DNA from 2 places in the Alicyclobacillus sp. SO9 genome. Region 2 is predicted to be linked to the other one. Evidence: riboswitches for the same ligand, from Rfam matches in the RefSeq annotation. Region 2 holds a riboswitch; the other holds the start of a gene.
What was found. A riboswitch is a leader RNA that binds a small molecule or an ion and turns the genes downstream of it on or off. The one in region 2 is predicted to bind FMN.
Positions count from the first base shown of each region.

Region 1 (6,570 bases), 1.0 Mb from region 2:
AAAGTGATTGGCCAGCCTTCAACCCCATTTGCAACCCTATCCACAGCCTCCGGAGTAAATGCTCCAGGAAGTCATCGTTTAGTTCTGGGATTCCCCCGCAGCAACTCCCTCTACTCTCTGATGACCCGTACCGGGCTTCCTCACTTTGTTTCAATGGAACCTCGACCGCCTCTTGTGTACGCTATGAATAACATGGATCCTTCGCAGGCTGCCGGTTTGTCCGGCGCTCCTGTGTTGAATCATTCAGGCAGAGTTGTTGGTATTGTGGACGTGAGACAAGGTAACAATCACAAGACAGTTAGCATGATTCCCGTTAAATACCTGAGACAGTGGAACATACATTGAGAGAGGGACTTGTCCTCCTCCACTTCTCTTACTTTCCTAATAGGTTGTGGTAACATTAGTTGCGAAATACAAAGAAACATGAAACACGCCACTAAGGGAGAGAAGAGCACGTGTCCAAGCTTTATTTTCGCTTTGGAGCAATGAATGCATCCAAGAGTGTACAACTGTTAACTGTGGCATATAACTACGAAGAGCAAGGAAAGAAAGTTTTGTGTTTTACTCCGTCTACTGACGACCGATATGGCCATGGCAAGATTACTTCAAGAGTGGGGATTTCGCGTGAGGCTCTGATTGTCCATTCAGAGACGGATATGTTTACGATTGTAGAACAAAATCCTGTTGACTGTGTACTCGTCGACGAAGCACAGTTTTTAACTCGAGAACACATTCAACAACTTGCGAATGTAGCTGACGACCTGAATACACCCGTCATGTGTTATGGGCTTTTAAAAGACTTTAGGAACCAGTTTTTTGAGGGCAGCGAGGCACTTGTATTACTGGCAGATTCCATTGAAGAAATCAAAACCATATGCGAGCACCATAACTGCGGACGGAAAGCAACAATGATTTTGAAAATCGAGAATGGTATGCCAATCTATGATGGGCGGCAAGTAGAGATTGGAGACGCACAGTACCACTCCGTCTGCCGATTTCACTACTTCCATCCTCAGGGAATCGTTACAAAGCAAAAACACTAGTTGACAGCTTCCCAATTCGCCCTTATTTCTTTCATGACCCATTTATGCCGCTATCCAAGCGTAGCTAGTGCCCATATGGCCCCAACAAGTCGGTATCTCTGTGATTTCTCGAGGTAACAGCGAGGCATGGGAAAGCCTCTCAATGAGCAAAGGCATCTGGAGCAAAGGCATCTCGCGTGCGGAGATAGGTATCATACCTATCTCTGTGCTGAGTGAGAATGTTCCCTTTCATTTAATGCTACAGTGCACGCCAATCCGTCCACATTTCTCTCGGATTTAATTCATAGACGTTTTTCTCCCTGTACATGAAATGGTTGATGATAAATTCCCTCCGAATTGTGCAATAATCCTCGTGAAATCTCTTAATGTAATCATTAATCTCGTTTTCCGCATACTTACGTCCCGGTTCTAGCTCTTTAATCATATGCTCAAAAACCACTAACTTTCTTTTACGCTGTGCGGGAATTTGTTTCAAGACGCCGTCCAGCGTGAAGAAGTTGTTTATCACAGAGCTTTCAAATTCACTGTTTTCGGCTTTTTTGTTTTCCATATCTTCATCCTCCAATTTCACAGCGGGATCACAAAAAAACGCTTTTAATATGGCCTGTGCGTTTTGTTTGAACAACTGCTCATTAAGCGCAAAATAAATGGTGTTCTTATCCCGTTTCTCCCGCACTATACCCGCGTTTCTTAACTTCATCATGTGATGCGTAATCGTCGGTGCCGAGAGGCCAAGTTTTCCTGCCAGCGCCTGCCCATGCAGTGGACCATTTCTTAACAGGAATAAGATTCGAATCCGCGTTGGGTCAGACAGTGCTTTGTGGTAGGTAACGAGTTTATCCAACTGCATGTGCCTTTTCCTCCTTGCAAAATCAATTTCACCATCTAAAAACTAATTAGCCATATAACTAATTAGAATAATATCAAATTTCAACATGGAAGTCAATTATGACGTTTTAGAACGAAAAAATGGCCGCCTTGAGCGGCTGACAAATCGTTGGAGGAAACTTTTCAAGAGTTATCCTATATAGGCGTGGATTCTCTCCGTCCTAAAAGCAGCGGCTTTTCAGTAGATGCCCACTAGTGGTGCAGCAGCTTGTTCCAGATATACGTGAACCATACAGAATGCCTTCCCTCATCGTGAGAGGCGTACATGAGAACTTGGCTTATACGAGCATCAGGAGCATAAGGACTTGTTTCCTGGTAGAATTTAGAGTCGTTTAACTCGTCTTGGATGGAGTCTTCAATCCCTGTCTCGAAGCTCTTTGGTAACGGCCTGTCTGTCAGCGACGGCCTGAGTCCTCTGGAGAGAGTTGCATAGATGTGTGACAGTCTTTGAAAATGGGTCGATTCGTCATAACGAATCGACTCCAAAATGTCCTTGAAATTTTCATCTCGCGTCATATTCACCAACGCACCGTACGTCCGCAGTGCGTTATACTCTCCGTCAACAGCCTTATCCAGACGACTCAGTAATTCAGCTGCACCACTTGTCATACCGTGTGCTGACGCTGGCCAAACAGACGGATCTCCATAACCGGACCACCCAAGTACGCCATACCGATTAGATTCATTTGAAATATCTCTGTATATCACCGTTCATTCCTCCTACCCGAATCTCTCCAGTGATATCAGCCTATGCATACCGCCGAAAGTGCGTGACATCCGCGTAGTCCACACCCGCCCTCACAGTTCTTGTCTCACTTGGTCAAGATTTTAGTGATTTCTCACTCTACAGTACTTTCCTTTCCCTTTCAGACGCTCAAGTCTTCTCTTTTTCTCTTCAGTCCTCTGCCACTCTCGTTCCATTTTGCTGTAATTCTGGAGTCTGGTCACAGAAAGAGTGCCAGATTCAATGGCTTCTTTCACTGCACAACCAGGTTCTGACTGATGAGTACAGTTACGAAATTTGCATTGTCCGGACAGTTTCTCAATGTCGGAAAACACGTTCTCCAAGCCATCACTCGCATCCCACAACTGCAGTTCTCGTATACCCGGCGTATCAATCATCATCCCGCCGTCCGGAAGTAACAGCAACTGACGGTAAGTCGTTGTGTGGCGTCCGCGTGCATCACGCGCTCGAGCAGCTTGAACAGTCTGTACGGGTCTCCTCATGAAGTGGTTGATGAGTGATGATTTTCCTACTCCGGAAGAACCTAATAGCACCGTTGTCGTCCCTTCCTGCAAGTAAGTGTTCAGTCGTTCCAAGCCTACCTTAGTTACAGAACTCACTGCATAAACAGGAACTCCGACAGCGACCTGCTTCACGTCATCAATTCTGTTGTCTACAGCATCACACAGGTCGGACTTCGTAAGAACGACAACCGGAGAAGCCCCGCTCTCCCATGCGGCCAATAACATACGTTCAATGCGCCGCACATTAAAATTGGCATCAAGACCTGTTACCACAAACACCGTATCCACATTTGTTGCAACAATCTGTTCTTCCGTCACGAATCCCGCCTCCTTGCGAGAAAACGTACTCATACGCGGAAGTATAGAATGGATGCGGGCAAAGGAAGCGGTTGTCACCTCGGAAGCTGTGACGACCCAGTCGCCCACCGCAGGAAAATCACCGCGATGCTTCGCCGTGTGCTGCAACTTCCCGGTAACCACTGCCTTCACCGGGCCACGCTCCGTATACAAATCATAGACACCTTTCTGTTCCGCAGCGACTCTCCCGACCTGGCCTTGCTCGTGAATCGTTTGAAATGCACGTTCTTGAACTTCAGACCATCCTAAATTCTTAAGATTCACACGTATTCCTCCATTAAAACAAAATAAGCCACAGGCAACACACCTGTGGCTGCAACTGTGGTGGCAAGGACCTCAGCTGCTTATGTCAATCCCGAAACGATACCTAAAGTACCTTCGCTACACGGCATAGCACAAAGAAAAGCCTCAGGCTTCATGCTGCCCAAGGCTCTGTACCTTGTGTTAACTTTTGTATGGGCAATGCAGCATGTTATGGCTGCGGTTCGCCATTGATTGCATTGCAGATCTCAAGGCAAGTCAAAATTTCTTTCACCCGTACAAGGAAAGCGTGGACAGCTGTATGAAATTCTCTAAACGTACGTATCGGAGATTTTTCATAGTCTACCACTTCCCTTCCTGAAACTCTGGCCTCATCATACAACACTACATTCATGCTGGCAACATTTCACGAGACTCCCTCGAGTTGGAGAGTTGCACCACGTTTTGCCGGCGTCTTAGATAACTGCAAGACCGCCAGCCATACAACGGCGAAACCGAGCCACTGTCCACCAGAAATGGATTGATGCAAGATTGTCCAGTTCAGCAACAGACCCACAGCCGGGAATGCCAGCTCTGCCAGCGTAGCATAAGACGCCCTTGTGCCCCGCAGGCCGAAGTAATAGATAAGTAAACTTAACAAACTAGGAACAAGCGCCTGAAAAAGAAGATTTATCCACACGGGTGGCACCGTGAATGCAAAGCCGACCTCTGGCCAGTGAGGGCTGCTCAATACGGTTAGTGTTGCAAGCAGCGGTATAGCAACAACAAAACGTAAACTCGTAACTGTCGTGAAGGATACTTTCGCTACCAAACGTTTGCCCATGACGGTTGAACCGCCCCAAAGAATGGCAGCACCAGCGGACAACACGGCACCCGTCATTTTATGTGCGCTCATACCAGTAGTGGGAATATGAAAGCCAAACGTCAGTAGATAGGCCCCACCCAAGGCCGCAATGAACACAGTCCAAAAATTCTTAGTTAGCCTCTCTTTCAACACTATGGCAGCCAAGAGCACCGCAAAGACCGGTTGCAGTTTTTGCATCAGCAACACAACATTGGCGTTACCAGTGTTAAATGCAGCCGTGAACAGTACAGAAGCGACTGCTGATCCGCCCCACGCGATGAAGAGCACCGCAAACCAGTCACCTACATTTAGTCGTCTCAGTTCAGTACGCTTCCATATAAGGACGGGCACGGAAAACACCATCAATAACAGGTGTTCAAACAGTACAATCTCGATGGAACTAAAGTGATGCAACAGGGCCACAATCAGAACTCCGTCCAATCCCCACATGCCAGCCCCTAAAGCAATCAGCCAGACTCCACTGTTTCGTGTATCTTTAAAGCCGTTCACCAATTCAAAAACCTCCCGCTAAAACGAGGATTTGAATTGAACCTCCTTCGAAGATCACGTCACACAAAAAACCCGAGTATACAGCACTCGGGGCGCACGTGGAAGACAGCGTGACACTTTTGTCACACTGCAACTTCACCTTCTCCCATCCGGACTATACCGTCGGCTTTGGAATTTCACCAAATCAGTCGTCTACAGACGTTCTCAGAAGACGAGTCGCGGGCTCCATTGCTGCGCAATGTCACCGCCGGTCGGGAATTTCACCCTGCCCCGAAGGTTCATATTCAACTATGTAAAGTGTAGCACAAGACAAGACACAGAAAATCGAATGATGATGAACATTTTTCAAACTCAAAGCAGGCTCTGCCACAGATAGTAGGTGGCATAACTTCGATATGGGGACCATTCTTCAGCAAATTCCCTTACTTCAACTTCCTTAGGCCTATAAGAAAGACTGTAAAGTTTCTGAAGGGCATTCTGAATTCCGATATCCCCCGCAGGTATTAGGTCTTCTCTTCCCATACCGAAGAGAAGAAAACACTCGACCGTCCACCGGCCAACGCCTCGAATGGCAAGCATTTTTGCGAAGACTTGCTCACTTTCCATTGACCACAGGTCATCCAAATCAACTTTTCCATCCACAACCAATCGCGCAAAGTCAATCACGTACTCTGCTTTCCGTTGGCTAAATGATTGCTGACGCAACTCATCGTAGGACCAACTTGCAACGGTCTCTGGCCCAGGGAATACGGGGATGACCTCATCGTGCCAGTTCACGGCTTCGTCATTTAGCTTTACGAGCCTTTCTACAAGCGTTGCCGCAAACTTCACATTCAGCTGTTGCCCAATCACGATTCGAACCATCGACTCAAACAAATTGCTATCTTGAATCGGACGCAAGCCGCGAAACCGTTTGAGTAAACCTTCCCATCGTTTGTCATGAGACAACGTTGAATAAAAACCGGCTAAATCAGAATCCATGGCAAATATATGTCTCAATTGCCGAACAACCTGTTTATTTTCGGCTTCAGATAAATCATCAGGGTACTCTGCTTGTAGCACAGTATTATCTATCGAACCCACTCCCCATACCGTCACAGGTATGAGTTTGCCTAAGAGCCTTAATACCGTGGTATACGAATTGGTCTCTGCATTAACTAAGGCAACCCCTGACGGACGCGACAGCGGCCGCTTCAGCATTTCAGAAAAGTGAAAAGGCGTGTCCGGAAGTAATTGCATTAACATAAACTCACCCGCAATCCAGTGAAATAGAGTATTTCATACGAGTCTCACAGAACTTTTATTGATAAACCGGAACAAACACAATTCTCAGTTGCAATACAAGGTCTCTAGCCAACTGTACGTTGCCGCTTCATTTGGAATTGCATCCTATACACGGAAAACAGGAGGGTGGAATAA
Region 1 is NZ_CP066339.1:3,068,608-3,075,177, forward strand. Features, by position in the region: gene GI364_RS14420 (trypsin-like peptidase domain-containing protein) at 1-345, shown strand, start outside; gene GI364_RS14425 (thymidine kinase) at 456-1,043, shown strand; gene GI364_RS14430 (DUF2087 domain-containing protein) at 1,282-1,893, opposite strand; gene GI364_RS14435 (ferritin-like domain-containing protein) at 2,124-2,639, opposite strand; gene rsgA (ribosome small subunit-dependent GTPase A) at 2,760-3,800, opposite strand; gene GI364_RS14445 (DMT family transporter) at 4,204-5,151, opposite strand; FMN riboswitch at 5,285-5,433, opposite strand; gene GI364_RS14450 (DNA-3-methyladenine glycosylase family protein) at 5,503-6,396, opposite strand.
Region 1: it holds a riboswitch for FMN, as region 2 does, so the genes downstream of both, GI364_RS14445 (DMT family transporter) here and ribD (bifunctional diaminohydroxyphosphoribosylaminopyrimidine deaminase/5-amino-6-(5-phosphoribosylamino)uracil reductase RibD) in region 2, are expected to answer to the same signal.

Region 2 (12,857 bases):
AAATCAAGACACGGCAGCCATTATCAGTCCTCTACGTCGACCAAGCCAAACAGCCGATTTTGGAGAAATTCAGCGAAACCCTTGAGGAAGAACTGAATGTAAAGTCGGTTGAATTTACAGGTTTACAAGCCATTGCTAAACCCGAACTCTACCTCAACTTGAAGGAAGTTGGGAAGGCGTACGGAAAGCTGGTCCCAACCATCAATCAAGCTGCAAAGGAAGCTTCTGCAGAGCAAATTGCGACGTTTGCAGAAACCGGGAAGGTTGAATTGGCGGGAAATACAGTCACGGATGAGCAAGCGCAAATCCGATATCAGCCAGCGTTTGCAGGGTTAATTGATGTAGGGCGCCGCGGTTTCGTCGGACTCAATACTGAATTGACTGAGGAACTCGTTGAAGAAGGATTCGTTCGAGAAATCATTTCAAAGATGCAAATGATGCGAAAAGAGGTCGACTACAGCGTCACACAGCGCGTGCAATTTGGCGCGATGGGGGATGAGACCGTGATGGAGATTTTGAAAAAGTACCGGGATAAAATTGCCGAAACAGTCTTAATCGACACCTTGCATTTTGCGGATGAGACAGCAGCAGATATGGCTGGCGAGCTTACAAAAGACTGGGATGTAAATGGAAAGTTTTTAAGGCTGACCGTCAAAGGTTGATGCTGATTCCCACACACAAGGCATTGTGAGACAGGCAATCAATTCAGATAGAAATGCAAGCCCGGAGTACATGCGTTTACCGTCCCTCAAGACAGTTTACCGTACTCCGGGCTTTTCGCTCTTTCACATTTAAAAAAAGTGCTATTGCGCCCGCTGTGCCTTTGCCAATGCTTCTTTCCATATTTTCAAAGTATGTTCCCCGTACAACATTCTTAACTGAGTTCCATCAGAGTAAACCAGTGTTGGGAATCCCTTTGGTACGTCTTTCTTGCCCAAGCTTAATCCATAGTCAATTTGAAATGCCGTTCCCAGCCCTAACACCTTTTCCTCCTGCGTCTCAAGCTTTTTAGCCTCCGCAAGGGTGGTGCCACTCGCAAATCCCATACTGACAACGATTGGCCGCACCGGAAGCTGACTGAGATTTTTCTTTAGCAATACGAGTGTTCTTTGACAATGCGGACACCAGTACGCGGTAAAGAGAATTGGTTGTTTGTTGGCATTCAGGAAAACCGTCTTCCCTTGGGGAGTCTCGACTTTCACATTGCTAAATACTCCAGCGTTAACGGAGTACGGGTTGTAGCGATTTATTTTTCTGCCTATCTCCATCTTCAATTTGTTTTGAAAGGGTGGATTCCCAGCTGCATCCGCAGCAGGAGCCGTCTTGTTAGCTGCAGAGTTCACATGCGAACCGCAGCCAACCAAACTCAGACTACCGACGAATACGGCAGTCAATCCAGCCCACTTCACCCGATTCTTCACGTCACTCGCCCCCGCTCCCAAGTCCTAACCAAGTGCAGTTCAGTCAAACTGCACAGACAAATTTGCCATCTCAATGGCTGACATGGCTGCTTCAAAGCCTTTGTTCCCCGCTTTCGTACCGGCACGTTCTATCGCTTGCTCTATCGTGTCTGTGGTGAGGACTCCGAACAGTATGGGGACACCTGATGTCAAAGATAAATTGGCAACACCCTTGGCGACCTCACTTGCCACAAAGTCAAAATGGGGCGTAGCGCCGCGAATCACACAACCTAGAGCAATCACAGCCTGATATCTGCCGCTGTCAGCCATCTTCTTTACAGCAAACGGAATTTCAAAAGCACCTGGTACCCAGGCCAAGTCTACATCATCCTCAGCCACACCGTGTCTTCTCAATGCATCAAAGGCGCCTGATACCAACTTCGCAGTAATAAACTCATTAAAGCGACCTGCTGCAATACCGACTTTAAGTCCTTGTCCAACTAAATTTCCTTCAAATGTACTCATCTGCACACTCTCCTTAAACCATCTAGCCGTAGACAGCACGGCTGCCTTCTTAGCAAGTCATGTACTTTGCTCCCCGACATATCCTGTTAGGCCGACACATTCCTCAGCGGAGCAAATGTCCCAGTTTTTCCCGTTTTGTATCTAGATAGCGCTCATTATGGGGGTTGCTCTGCACTTCGAGTGGAACGCGTTCCACCACTTCCAAACCATGCCCGTATATCCCGCTGACCTTACGCGGATTGTTTGTCAATAATCGCATTTTCCGAACACCCAGGTCATGCAAAATCTGCGCACCAATTCCATAGTCGCGCAAGTCGTCAGGAAAGCCAAGGCGATGATTGGCTTCAACCGTGTCTGCTCCCTCGTCCTGCAGTGCATACGCTTTGATTTTGTTTAACAGACCAATCCCTCTTCCCTCCTGTCGAAGGTACAGGAGGACACCCTTTCCCGCTTCGTTTATCTGGCGCAAGGCTGCGTCCAACTGAGGTCCGCAATCACAGCGCAACGAGCCAAATGCGTCTCCTGTTAGACATTCGGAATGCACTCTGACGAGTGTGGGTTTGTCGTCTAACTCTCCTTTGACCAATGCAATGTGCTCTTTGTCATCTAGTTTGTTGGAATAGACCACAGCCCTAAAATCTCCGTACTCCGTGGGCAATGAGGCACTGGCCTCCCGCACAACGAGTTTCTCTGATTGTTTGCGGTAAGCAATGAGATCGGCAATGGTGATAATTTTCAATTCGTGTTCTTTTGCAAATGTTTCAAGCTCTGGGAGACGTGCCATTGTTCCGTCTTCATTCAAGACTTCGCAAATGACTCCAACTGGAGAAAACCCGGAAAGTCGCGCCAAATCCACAGCAGCCTCTGTATGCCCTGCACGGCGAAGCACACCGCCTGGCTTAGCAACAAGTGGAAAGACGTGACCCGGCTTCCGAAAGTTGTTTGGGCCGCTTTCAGTGTTGAGAATAGCAGCAATTGTTTCAGCCCTTTCAAAAGCTGAGATCCCGGTTTTTGTACTAGCTTCATCGACTGATACTGTGAAAGCCGTGCCATAGGAGTCTGTATTGTGTTCAACCATAGACGCGAAACCGAGTTTCTCTGCCGTATCTGAGGTCACAGGTACACATAAGAGTCCGCGTGCGTGTGTAATCATGAAATTGACCACAGCAGCATCAGCAAATTCCCCCAATGCTACCAAATCTCCTTCATTTTCACGGTCTTCGTCATCCACAACAATAATCATCTTTCCTTGCCTCAGGTCTTCCAACGCATCAGCAATACTACTCAACATGACGTTCCCTCTTTTCCTTTTGAGCCATCTTTTCTATTAAGCAAAACCAGTTCTCCTCAATAAGTCCATATCAATGTCCAATCCCGATTGAGGTCCGTCACCGCTCTGGGAGACACCCAGCAGTTTCTCAACATATTTAGCCAGGACATCGCATTCCAAATTGAAAACATCTCCCGGAGCCGCACTCAAGAGAGTCGTAGCTGTTCCGGTATGAGGAATCACGGATATTCGAAAACTCTTGTCTGTCGTATCCATCACTGTAAGACTGACACCATCAACGCAAATGGACCCTTTGTTTGCAATGTAGGCCATTACACTGTGCTCGGTTTCAATGGTTAAAACCTTTGCAATGCCCTCATCGTCCCGTCTGATTAAGGTTCCAGTTCCGTCAACGTGGCCTGAGACAATGTGCCCACCTAAGCGGTCACTTAGCTTCAACGCTCGTTCTAAATTTACACGGCTGCCTGAGCGTAATCGTCCCAAGTTGGTTTTACGCATTGTTTCCGGAACCGCATCCACGAGAAAACTGTTTGCGTCAAAAGCCACAACGGTCAGACAAACACCATTTATGGCAATACTGTCCCCAATTTTAACGTCTGTTAGGACTGTCTTGGCGCGCAGACGCAGATGCGCACTGTGTTCCTCAGACACAACCCGTTCTACCGTTGCCACTTCTTCCACCAACCCTGTAAACACGACCCTTCACCCCCTGTCTCGTCCCGCTGTTCAGAGTCCTGACCGTCAACTCAGTCTGTCTCCATGGGTCCGGCACTTGTGTAAATTAACAGAACTAGATGAAACGAAACGGAACTCACACGTCGTCATATTTGAGCGTTCCCCGCAAACACAAGTCTGGTCCAATCTGTTCCCAAGTCACATTTTGCACAGAGACAGCGTCCGTCATTAGGGTCGGGCCAAGTCCAGCCAACACGGGAATTCCTCCGCCAAGAATTTTTGGAGCGACAAAATACACGAGTTCATCAATCAACTGCTGCCGCAGCAGTTGCGATACAATTGTCGCTCCCCCTTCCACCAACAGCTCATTAATTCCTCGTGCTGACAGTTCAGTCAACGCCTCCTGCAAGGGAACATGACCCTCAGGAGTAGACGGCAGAGCAACCACTTTCACATTTCCCGGGTTTACCTCTTCCAGCGCGTGAGTACGATGAGGACTGGCCCGCTCCGTAGTGTAGAACAGTGTCTGCCCTGGTTCCTGCAACACTTTGGCTGACACGGGTGTACGCAATGTGGAGTCAAAGACAACGCGTAACGGCTGTCTTTGCTGACTGTTCCCAAACCGGTCAGTCAGCTGAGGATTGTCTGTAATGATGGTCTGAACACCCACCGCAATAGCAGGGATACGCCGCCGCAGGGCGTGGACGGCGTGCCTTGCTTCCGGTCCTGTCACATAGCGGCTGTCTCCAGTCTCCGCCGCAATATATCCATCCAAAGTCGCGGCAGCCTTCCAGACGATGAGAGGTCTGTCTTTCCTTATCCAGCAAAAGAATGCACTGTTAAGAGCCCTCGCCTCTGCTTCAAGAACTCCGACTTCAACCTCAATACCAGCGTTACGCAGTCTTTGAATACCTGCACCGGATACCTCTGGATTCGGGTCCTGTACCGCAATGATAACCCGCTCAACATTTGCTTCCACCAAGGCATTTGCACAAGGAGGCGTCTTGCCGTAGTGGCTGCAAGGTTCCAGCGTGACATACACTGTGGATCCAACTGCTTTATCGCCAGCCATGTTTAGTGCATTAATTTCCGCATGGGGACCCCCTGCGTATAGATGGGCTCCAACTCCTACAATTCGTCCGTCTCTCACGATGACGGCGCCTACCAGTGGATTGGGCGTCGTTTGACCGCGGGCTGACTCGGCCAACCGAAGTGCAATTTTCATGTAGTGTTCATCCACTGTGCTTTCCAGCAATTTAAAAAGCCCCCTGAACAACGATTCCAGGGGGGCATACTTCGAACACTGTATCTAATCCTGAACGCAGAAAGAATGCAAGCCAACAAGCTTCTGAGCCTAGACTGACGCGCTTGTAGCCACACACATTCAATCTAACAGGCGCAACTCGCCTGTCGTCAACGTTCTCCTTCTACTATCCGGACTATACCGTCGGTACTGGACTCTCACCAGTTCCTGCCTTGCGGCTCGTGGACTTCGCATCTGCGTCACCACCGATCGGGAATTGGCACACCGTGCCTCACCCTGCCCCGAAGGAATCGTATGCGGTTTTACAGAAAAACCTCTGCTATTCCGATAATAGTTCACTCTGAAATACAAATCAAGAGAAGCGATGTCGCGACAGACCTGCATGCTGCACTGTCTTTGCGAACTAAACCAGCTACACATTCGTATGCATTCTGATCTCAGTCAACAAAAAAATTGGCACAGCCTCTAACGAGGATGTGCCGTCTAGGGGAAAAGGGTTAACCTGACTATAGCATTATGCATTCAATGAAACATCAAACTTTTGTCCCGAAGCAAGTCAGACCTTTGTCCATTCTTGACCTGTATATGGTATGGTTTCACCCAATATTTTCGGTGTATTTTTTAGAAGACAGCGCTTAGCTGCCCTTTTTGGTACGAATAATGCTTTCCGTCTGATACAGCACCTTGGAATGCGGCGGGATACTCGACGTCACCCACGCATTACTTCCAATTACGCTGTGATGGCCAACCACTGTATCGCCGCCGAGAACGGTCGCATGTGCATAGAGCACGACACCTTCTTCAATGGTGGGATGCCGTTTTGCACTTCGAAGCATAAACCCTTTTTCGTCGCGAGGAAAGTATAACGCTCCAATCGTGACTCCCTGGTATATTCGTACATGGTTCCCCACCACAGCGGTTTCTCCAATCACGATGCCGGTACCGTGATCAATCATGATTTTCCGCCCAATCTTTGCCCCAGGATGAATATCTATTCCCGTCACGCGATGAGCGTATTCTGCCATCATGCGCGGTAACAGTGGAATGTTCAACTCGAACAGGATGTGAGCCATGCGGTAGATTCCCAGCGCCATAATCCCCGGGTAGGTCAGCAAAATTTCATCGTAACTCGCCGCAGCAGGGTCGCCGTTAAAAGTCTCATCCACGTCTTCGTATAAGCGTTCCTGCAGTTCAGGAAAGCGTTCAACGACTGCATCTGCCATTTGGTGCGCAACGACCAGAGACTCTGCGCCTTCTGCCACTTGATCGATGCAGCGCTGGAACATCGCACGGTGTATCTGGGCGGTCAGTATATCGTATATCCGTTCCAAGCAGGTCTCAACGGTATCGCCCTCTGCAGGCGGGTAATACGTCGGCAGAATAACATGTCTCATATAATGATGCAGACGCTGAATCTCGTGCGGTTCAGGGTGACAGGTACAACCCTCAAACCAAAGATTGCAGGATTTCTGCAGTTTCGAGGCTATTGTCTCACGATCCACCATTTCACACTCCTTCTCCTTGCACTAAACATAGTATAGTCACTTTTAGCATGTATGTGCAAAGGACAGATATTACTAAACGGTGACCATATCTTTTCGCTATTCCTAAATTCTATCAGGAAGGCAGCCCCCTGTGAACTTAGAGAACGGCGTTCGGCACAAAGGTCAGATAAAGCAATGTGAAGTTCAGCAGCAAAATGAGACCCGTAATTCCCGTAACAGCAACGGTGACCCAACGAGGGTTCACCAGGTTTCCCATCAGTTTCTTGCTTTTCGTAAACTGTATGAGAGATATCAAAGGTGCCGGTAACGCCAGGCTCAGAACAACCTGACTAAGAATCAGCGCCTTTGTAGGCGATACCCCAAGTGCAACGATGACTACCGTAGGTATCATTGTAACAAGTCGGCGAATCCAAATCGGAATGGAAAATCCGACAAATCCTTGCATAATGACTTGACCGGCCATGGTTCCAACCGCGGAACTAGATAATCCGGAAGCAAGCAAGGAAACAAGAAACACCCCTGCGGCAGCCGAGCCCAACAATGGGAAGAGAGTTTTGTAAGCCGTCGTGATATCGGCCACCCCGGTATGACCAGTTCCATGAAATACAACCGCCGCCATATACATCATGGCCAAATTCACCAACCCGGCGATGGTCATAGCGACAATGACGTCCATTCGCTCAAATTTGTAGATCTTCAGGGCCTCTTCCTTCGTTTCCGGCCGAATCCTCCCTTGCGTCAACCCTGAATGCAAGTAAACTGCATGAGGCATTACCGTGGCACCGACCACGCCTACAGCCAACAACACGCTTTGATTATCTCCGAGCCAAGGAATTGCAAGGCGATGCAACATTGGCAAGAATTCCGGTTTCGAGAAAATCGTCTCTGCAAGGTACGACAACGCAATCACACCAAGTAACACGCCAATCGCAATCTCTAGGGGCCGAAATCCATAACGTTCTAGCATCAGCACCAAATACGTGGCCACACCCGTTATTAGCGTGGCAAACAACAAAGGTATGTGAAACAGCAGATAGAGTCCCAAACTGGCACCTAAGAATTCGGCAACATCCGTCGCCATGGCCGCAATTTCTGAAATCACCCAAAGACCAACCGAAACCCAGGGTCGATAATGTTCTCTGCACATCTCGGGCAAGTTCTTTCCTGTGGCAATGCCAAGTTTAGCAGACAAACTCTGAATTCCCATGGCCATCAGGTTTGCAAGCAAGACCACCCACATCAGTTTGAAGCCGTACAAGGCTCCTCCTTGAATATTAGTGGCATAGTTGCCCGGGTCAACATAGGCAATTGCTGCAATCATTGATGGGCCTATAAAAGGCAACAGCGCGCGGATTCCTCGTCGCTTACCTTGTATGGCAAGCCGGCCGGATGTAACTGCCCGTTCTGACGCAGACGTACGGTTGCGCATAATACTTTCACTCATCCTCCATGTCTCCTTTGCGAAGGCAGCTTACGGGCAAATCCCGTTCATCAACTGTTGTGTACGTCTTTAACGTTCAATACGCATCGTTCACCACACGCCAAATTTTTTCGCTCCCGACAATAAGTTTCCCTAAGGAAACTTCTACTGTGCATTATAGACCTTCTCTCGCTATTTGTGAAGAGTAAAAAAACTGTTACATTTTAAGGACCAAGGTAAACGCAAAGAGGAATCTGATTCTCAAATACAACCATGCTATAATGACGATGATGGACTCTAATTGGAAGGAGTATGCCCTGTTGACCCAATCATTTGATACTTATTTTGAACAACAACGCGATAAACATTTGCGGGAACTATTTGAATTTCTGCGATTTCCAAGTATTAGCACGCAGCCTGAGCATGCGCAGGACGTCGCTGCTTGTGCTGAGTTTTTGAGTGACAAAATGCGGAACATTGGCTTTGAGAATGTCTCGCTGATGCCCACCAAGGGTCACCCGGTTGTTTACGGGGACTGGCTTCATGCAGAGGGTAAGCCCACAGTTCTGGTGTACGGGCATTACGACGTTCAACCGGTCGATCCCGTTGAGCTATGGGACTCTGCACCGTTCGAACCAGAGATTCGCGACGGAAAATTGTATGCAAGAGGTGCCTCAGACGATAAAGGGCAGGTGTTTATGCACCTCAAGGCTTTTGAAGCTCTGTTTGAAACCAACGGAGAACTACCGGTAAATGTGAAGTTCTGCTTTGAAGGTGAAGAGGAAATTGGAAGTTTAAACCTTCCTGAATTTGTCCGTCAACACCAAGAACTCCTGGCAGCAGACATTGTTGTCATTTCAGACACGACAATGCTTGGGCCGGACATGCCTTCCATTTGCTACGGCTTACGAGGATTGGCGGGGCTGCAAGTAGATGTCAAAGGTGCCAAAGGCGACCTGCACTCAGGGCTATACGGCGGTGCCATTCAGAACCCTCTACATGCTTTGGTACATATCCTGGACAGCATGCACAACGATGACGGCAGTGTCGCTGTCGAAGGATTTTACAACAGTGTGACTGATTTGACCCCAGATGAAAGGTCCGCCTATGCAACTCTTGGCAGCAACGATGCTGAACTCATGAAAGAACTGGATGTCCCAGCTCTCTATGGTGAAGCGGGCTATACGCCGAGAGAACGGATTTGGGGAAGGCCGACATTAGAAATCAACGGCGTCTATGGGGGATATCAAGGAGAAGGAACAAAAACGGTGATTCCAAGTGAAGCACACGCTAAAATCACCTGTCGTCTGGTTCCAGCCCAGGACCCGGATGACATTCTCGACAAAGTCGAGGCTCATGTGCAAAAACACACGCGACCTGGTGTCAAATCCACGGTCATCAAAACAGACCGAGGGAACGCATACTTGACGCCCTTTAATCACCCTGCTATTCAATTGGCAGCAGAATCCTATGCAAAAGCGTACGGAAAACCCGCTTCATTTAGTCGCATGGGCGGATCTATTCCTGTGGTGGACACTTTCTCAAGTGTCTTAAATACGCCCGTCGTTCTAATGGGATTTGGTTTAGAAAGCGAAAATTTTCACGCACCAAATGAACATTTTACACTTTCCAATTTTGACAGGGGACTTCGCACTCTGTGCTACTACTGGTTGGGTCTGGAGGACGCCCTGCGTTAAGGAGGACGCGCCTTGAACACGGTACTTACTGTTGCTCTCGTGATATCCTGGCTGCTGCTGTTGTATTTCCTGTTCTTGTTTGAACGAATGGAACAAAAACTGACATCTCTGTCTGTCGTTCAACAACAATTGCTGAGAATGCAGTCTGCCATGGCAGAAAAACTTCAGGTGGAATCTCCTGAAGATGAACTTATGGATGAAATTCAAACGCTTGTAAAAGACGGAAAGACCTACGAAGCCATTCAGGCTTACCGTAAAACCCGTGGAGTCTCCACACGGGAAGCCCGCGAATTTGTACAACGTTTCAAGTAACCTGCTTAAACAATGCAAATGCGCCGATTTAGCAATCAAGTCGGCGCATTTCTTTTCTTCTCGAACCTAGAACAAGACATTCCTTTAGAGCAGGACTTTCCTTGCCTAGCTTAATGAATCTACTTGCCACTTACTTCACCTATCAAACTGACGATTAATTTCCTCTTCAACAAAGATGTTCAGTACCTTCAGATGAGTACCCTTCATTCCAAGTGATCTACTCTCAATGGTTCCGGCGCTCTCAAGCTTACGAATGCTGTTAACAATCACAGAGCGGGTTACACCATGCTCATCCGCAATCTGACTGCTTACGACAATACCGTCTTGTGAGTTACGGACTGCATCCAGCAGATACTTAGCTGCCTGTAATTCAGAGAAACTCAGAGACTCAACAGCCAAATGGGCAAGTGCGCGTTGGCGCCCCTCTTCTTCTTTGGCTTGCTGCCTTGCATGCACAACCTCCAGTGCAACAATCGTGGCACTGTATTCCGCAAGCACCAAGTCTTCGTCTTCAAAGGGCGAAGATGACCTGGCAAACACAATGGTCCCCTGACGCTCGCGCGTTCCAACAACTGGTGCCACAATGATATGCTTCGACCGGAATGATTCATTCTCTTCCGGTGAGAACACGTAGAAAGGTTCTTTGTCCTTCAAGTTCACTACTGTATCTTCGACGCGCAGCAGATGTTTGTTGAAATCACCGGGGAAACGCTGTTCCTCGGTCATGATTCGCATCCACTCGTCAGTTAAGGCATGCTCCACCACACCATATCCGAGAATTTTTCCTTTGCGGCCAACGATGTAGGCATTACACGTCATTACCTTGCTCAAAAACTCGGCAACGTCATGGAAATCTACGTGATCGCTGGAGGAGCGTAACAACTGCCCTAATTCCTGCACTTTTTCCAACAGTTTCAACATTCATTCTCCTATCAATCAAAGTCTTAAGCAGCATGGACATCCTGCTCTTCACATACTCTACCATAAAAATTTCAGAGTTTTCTATAGCCCGGGCACAATTCCCAAAAAGAATTCCTGATTTATTCAATCCTTGTTAATATCCTATACGAATTTTCTTACAAACAAACGTCCATACGAGAAACTTTGGACATAAGGTTGTCCGACGGGTCATAGATCTTAAGATAGTCCTACTTATGAAAGTCCTACGAAGGCGGCAGGAGGAATACTCAATGAATGAGACCCTACAAGTGTTCTTATTAATACTGGCCGCGTCCTTTATCTTTAGCACCCTCGTAAGTCGAATTCCACTCTTGCGTATTCCTTCAGCCATCGGTTATCTGCTGTTCGGCATACTGCTGCATGTTGACGTGATTACGCTATCCGGGGACGAGATGCGTTGGATCGATCAACTGGGTGATTTCGGCCTACTCTTTTTAATGTTCCTGTCGGGATTGGAAGTAGACGTTTCCCTGCTGCAACCGCAACTGTGGAGGAAACGAGGGCCGGGACCAAACCCTGTATATCTAAGTATCTCCATTTTTACATCAACCATGCTCATCAGTTTTCTATTTTCGCAAATTTTAGTCTTTGCAGGACTGGGGCCTGCTCACCCGTATATGCTGACCTTATTATTTGCAACCACGTCAATGGGCGTGATACTACCCATTTTAGAAGAAAATGGAACACTCCAAAGTACATATGGACAGACTCTGCTTCTTGCATCCCTTATGGCCGACCTGTCGACCATGCTGTTGGTATCCCTGTTCGTCAGTGTTCGTTCATCTGGCCAGGTAAGTGATTTTTTGTTTGCTCTATCAATTATCCCAATTGCTCTGGCTGTGTACTTTACTGCAAACTGGAGTCGCGGATTCCCAGTGGTCCGCGCACTGTTTCCAGACATTCAATCTCGAATGAGGGCTGTTATAGCTCTCATTAGCGCATTTTGTGCTTTAGCAGAGTTCACCGGTTCCGAACCAATCCTAGGCAGTTTTTTAGTTGGAATTCTGGTTTCTGCATTGCCGTTTGCCTTTAAAAAACGGATTAAAGATTACAGCCATGGCGTGGGCTACGGATTCTTCGTACCCGTATTCTTTATTTCCGTGGGCCTGAATTTTCATTTCGACAGTTTTCGCAATCCTGAAACCTGGATGTGGATAGTATTGCTCCTCGGGGTGGCATTCGTTGTCAAAATCATTCCTAGTTGGCAATTGCGAAAACACTTCGGAGCGCGCGGAGCGTTGGCGGGCGGGTTCCTGCTATCCGCCCGCCTGAGTCTTATTGTCGCCGCAGCAGACATTGGCGTACGAATTGGAACGCTGCCCGCATTTCTTGGCGGAGCTATCATCATTGTGGCCGTTCTGACCTGCTTGATTGCGCCGATTCTGTTCGTAGCTTTGGCACCTAGTCCTTTAGGCGATTGAGAACCAAGGAATACCCGTCTGCACCGTAGTGGAGACAGCGTTTCACTCGGCTGATGGTAGCAGTACTCGCTCCCGTTTCTACTTCTATTTGGTGATAAGTATTGCCGTCCTCCAGCATTTTTGCTACTTGGAGACGTTGCGCCATGGACTTTATCTCACCAATTGTGCAGATGTCGTCGAAAAAACTGTAGCATTCCTCTACACTCTTTAGCGTCAACAATGCCTCAAATAACTGCGTCGTTTCAGGGTCCTTGATTTTATCCAGCGGCAATGCTTTCACCCTTTACAGTATTAAACTAATTGCAAATCCATCGTAGCACACTCAAACGAACCTGGAAACATAAAGTTCTCATCATGGGTACGACATTACAAAACCAGGGAACAAAC
Region 2 is NZ_CP066339.1:4,106,643-4,119,499, forward strand. Features, by position in the region: gene ileS (isoleucine--tRNA ligase) at 1-662, shown strand, start outside; gene GI364_RS19220 (TlpA family protein disulfide reductase) at 804-1,421, opposite strand; gene ribE (6,7-dimethyl-8-ribityllumazine synthase) at 1,461-1,925, opposite strand; gene GI364_RS19230 (bifunctional 3,4-dihydroxy-2-butanone-4-phosphate synthase/GTP cyclohydrolase II) at 2,029-3,216, opposite strand; gene GI364_RS19235 (riboflavin synthase) at 3,253-3,912, opposite strand; gene ribD (bifunctional diaminohydroxyphosphoribosylaminopyrimidine deaminase/5-amino-6-(5-phosphoribosylamino)uracil reductase RibD) at 4,028-5,146, opposite strand; FMN riboswitch at 5,310-5,448, opposite strand; gene epsC (serine O-acetyltransferase EpsC) at 5,791-6,660, opposite strand; gene GI364_RS19250 (Nramp family divalent metal transporter) at 6,797-8,104, opposite strand; gene GI364_RS19255 (dipeptidase) at 8,401-9,777, shown strand; gene GI364_RS19260 (hypothetical protein) at 9,790-10,089, shown strand; gene codY (GTP-sensing pleiotropic transcriptional regulator CodY) at 10,225-11,010, opposite strand; gene GI364_RS19270 (cation:proton antiporter) at 11,280-12,470, shown strand; gene GI364_RS19275 (YerC/YecD family TrpR-related protein) at 12,451-12,741, opposite strand.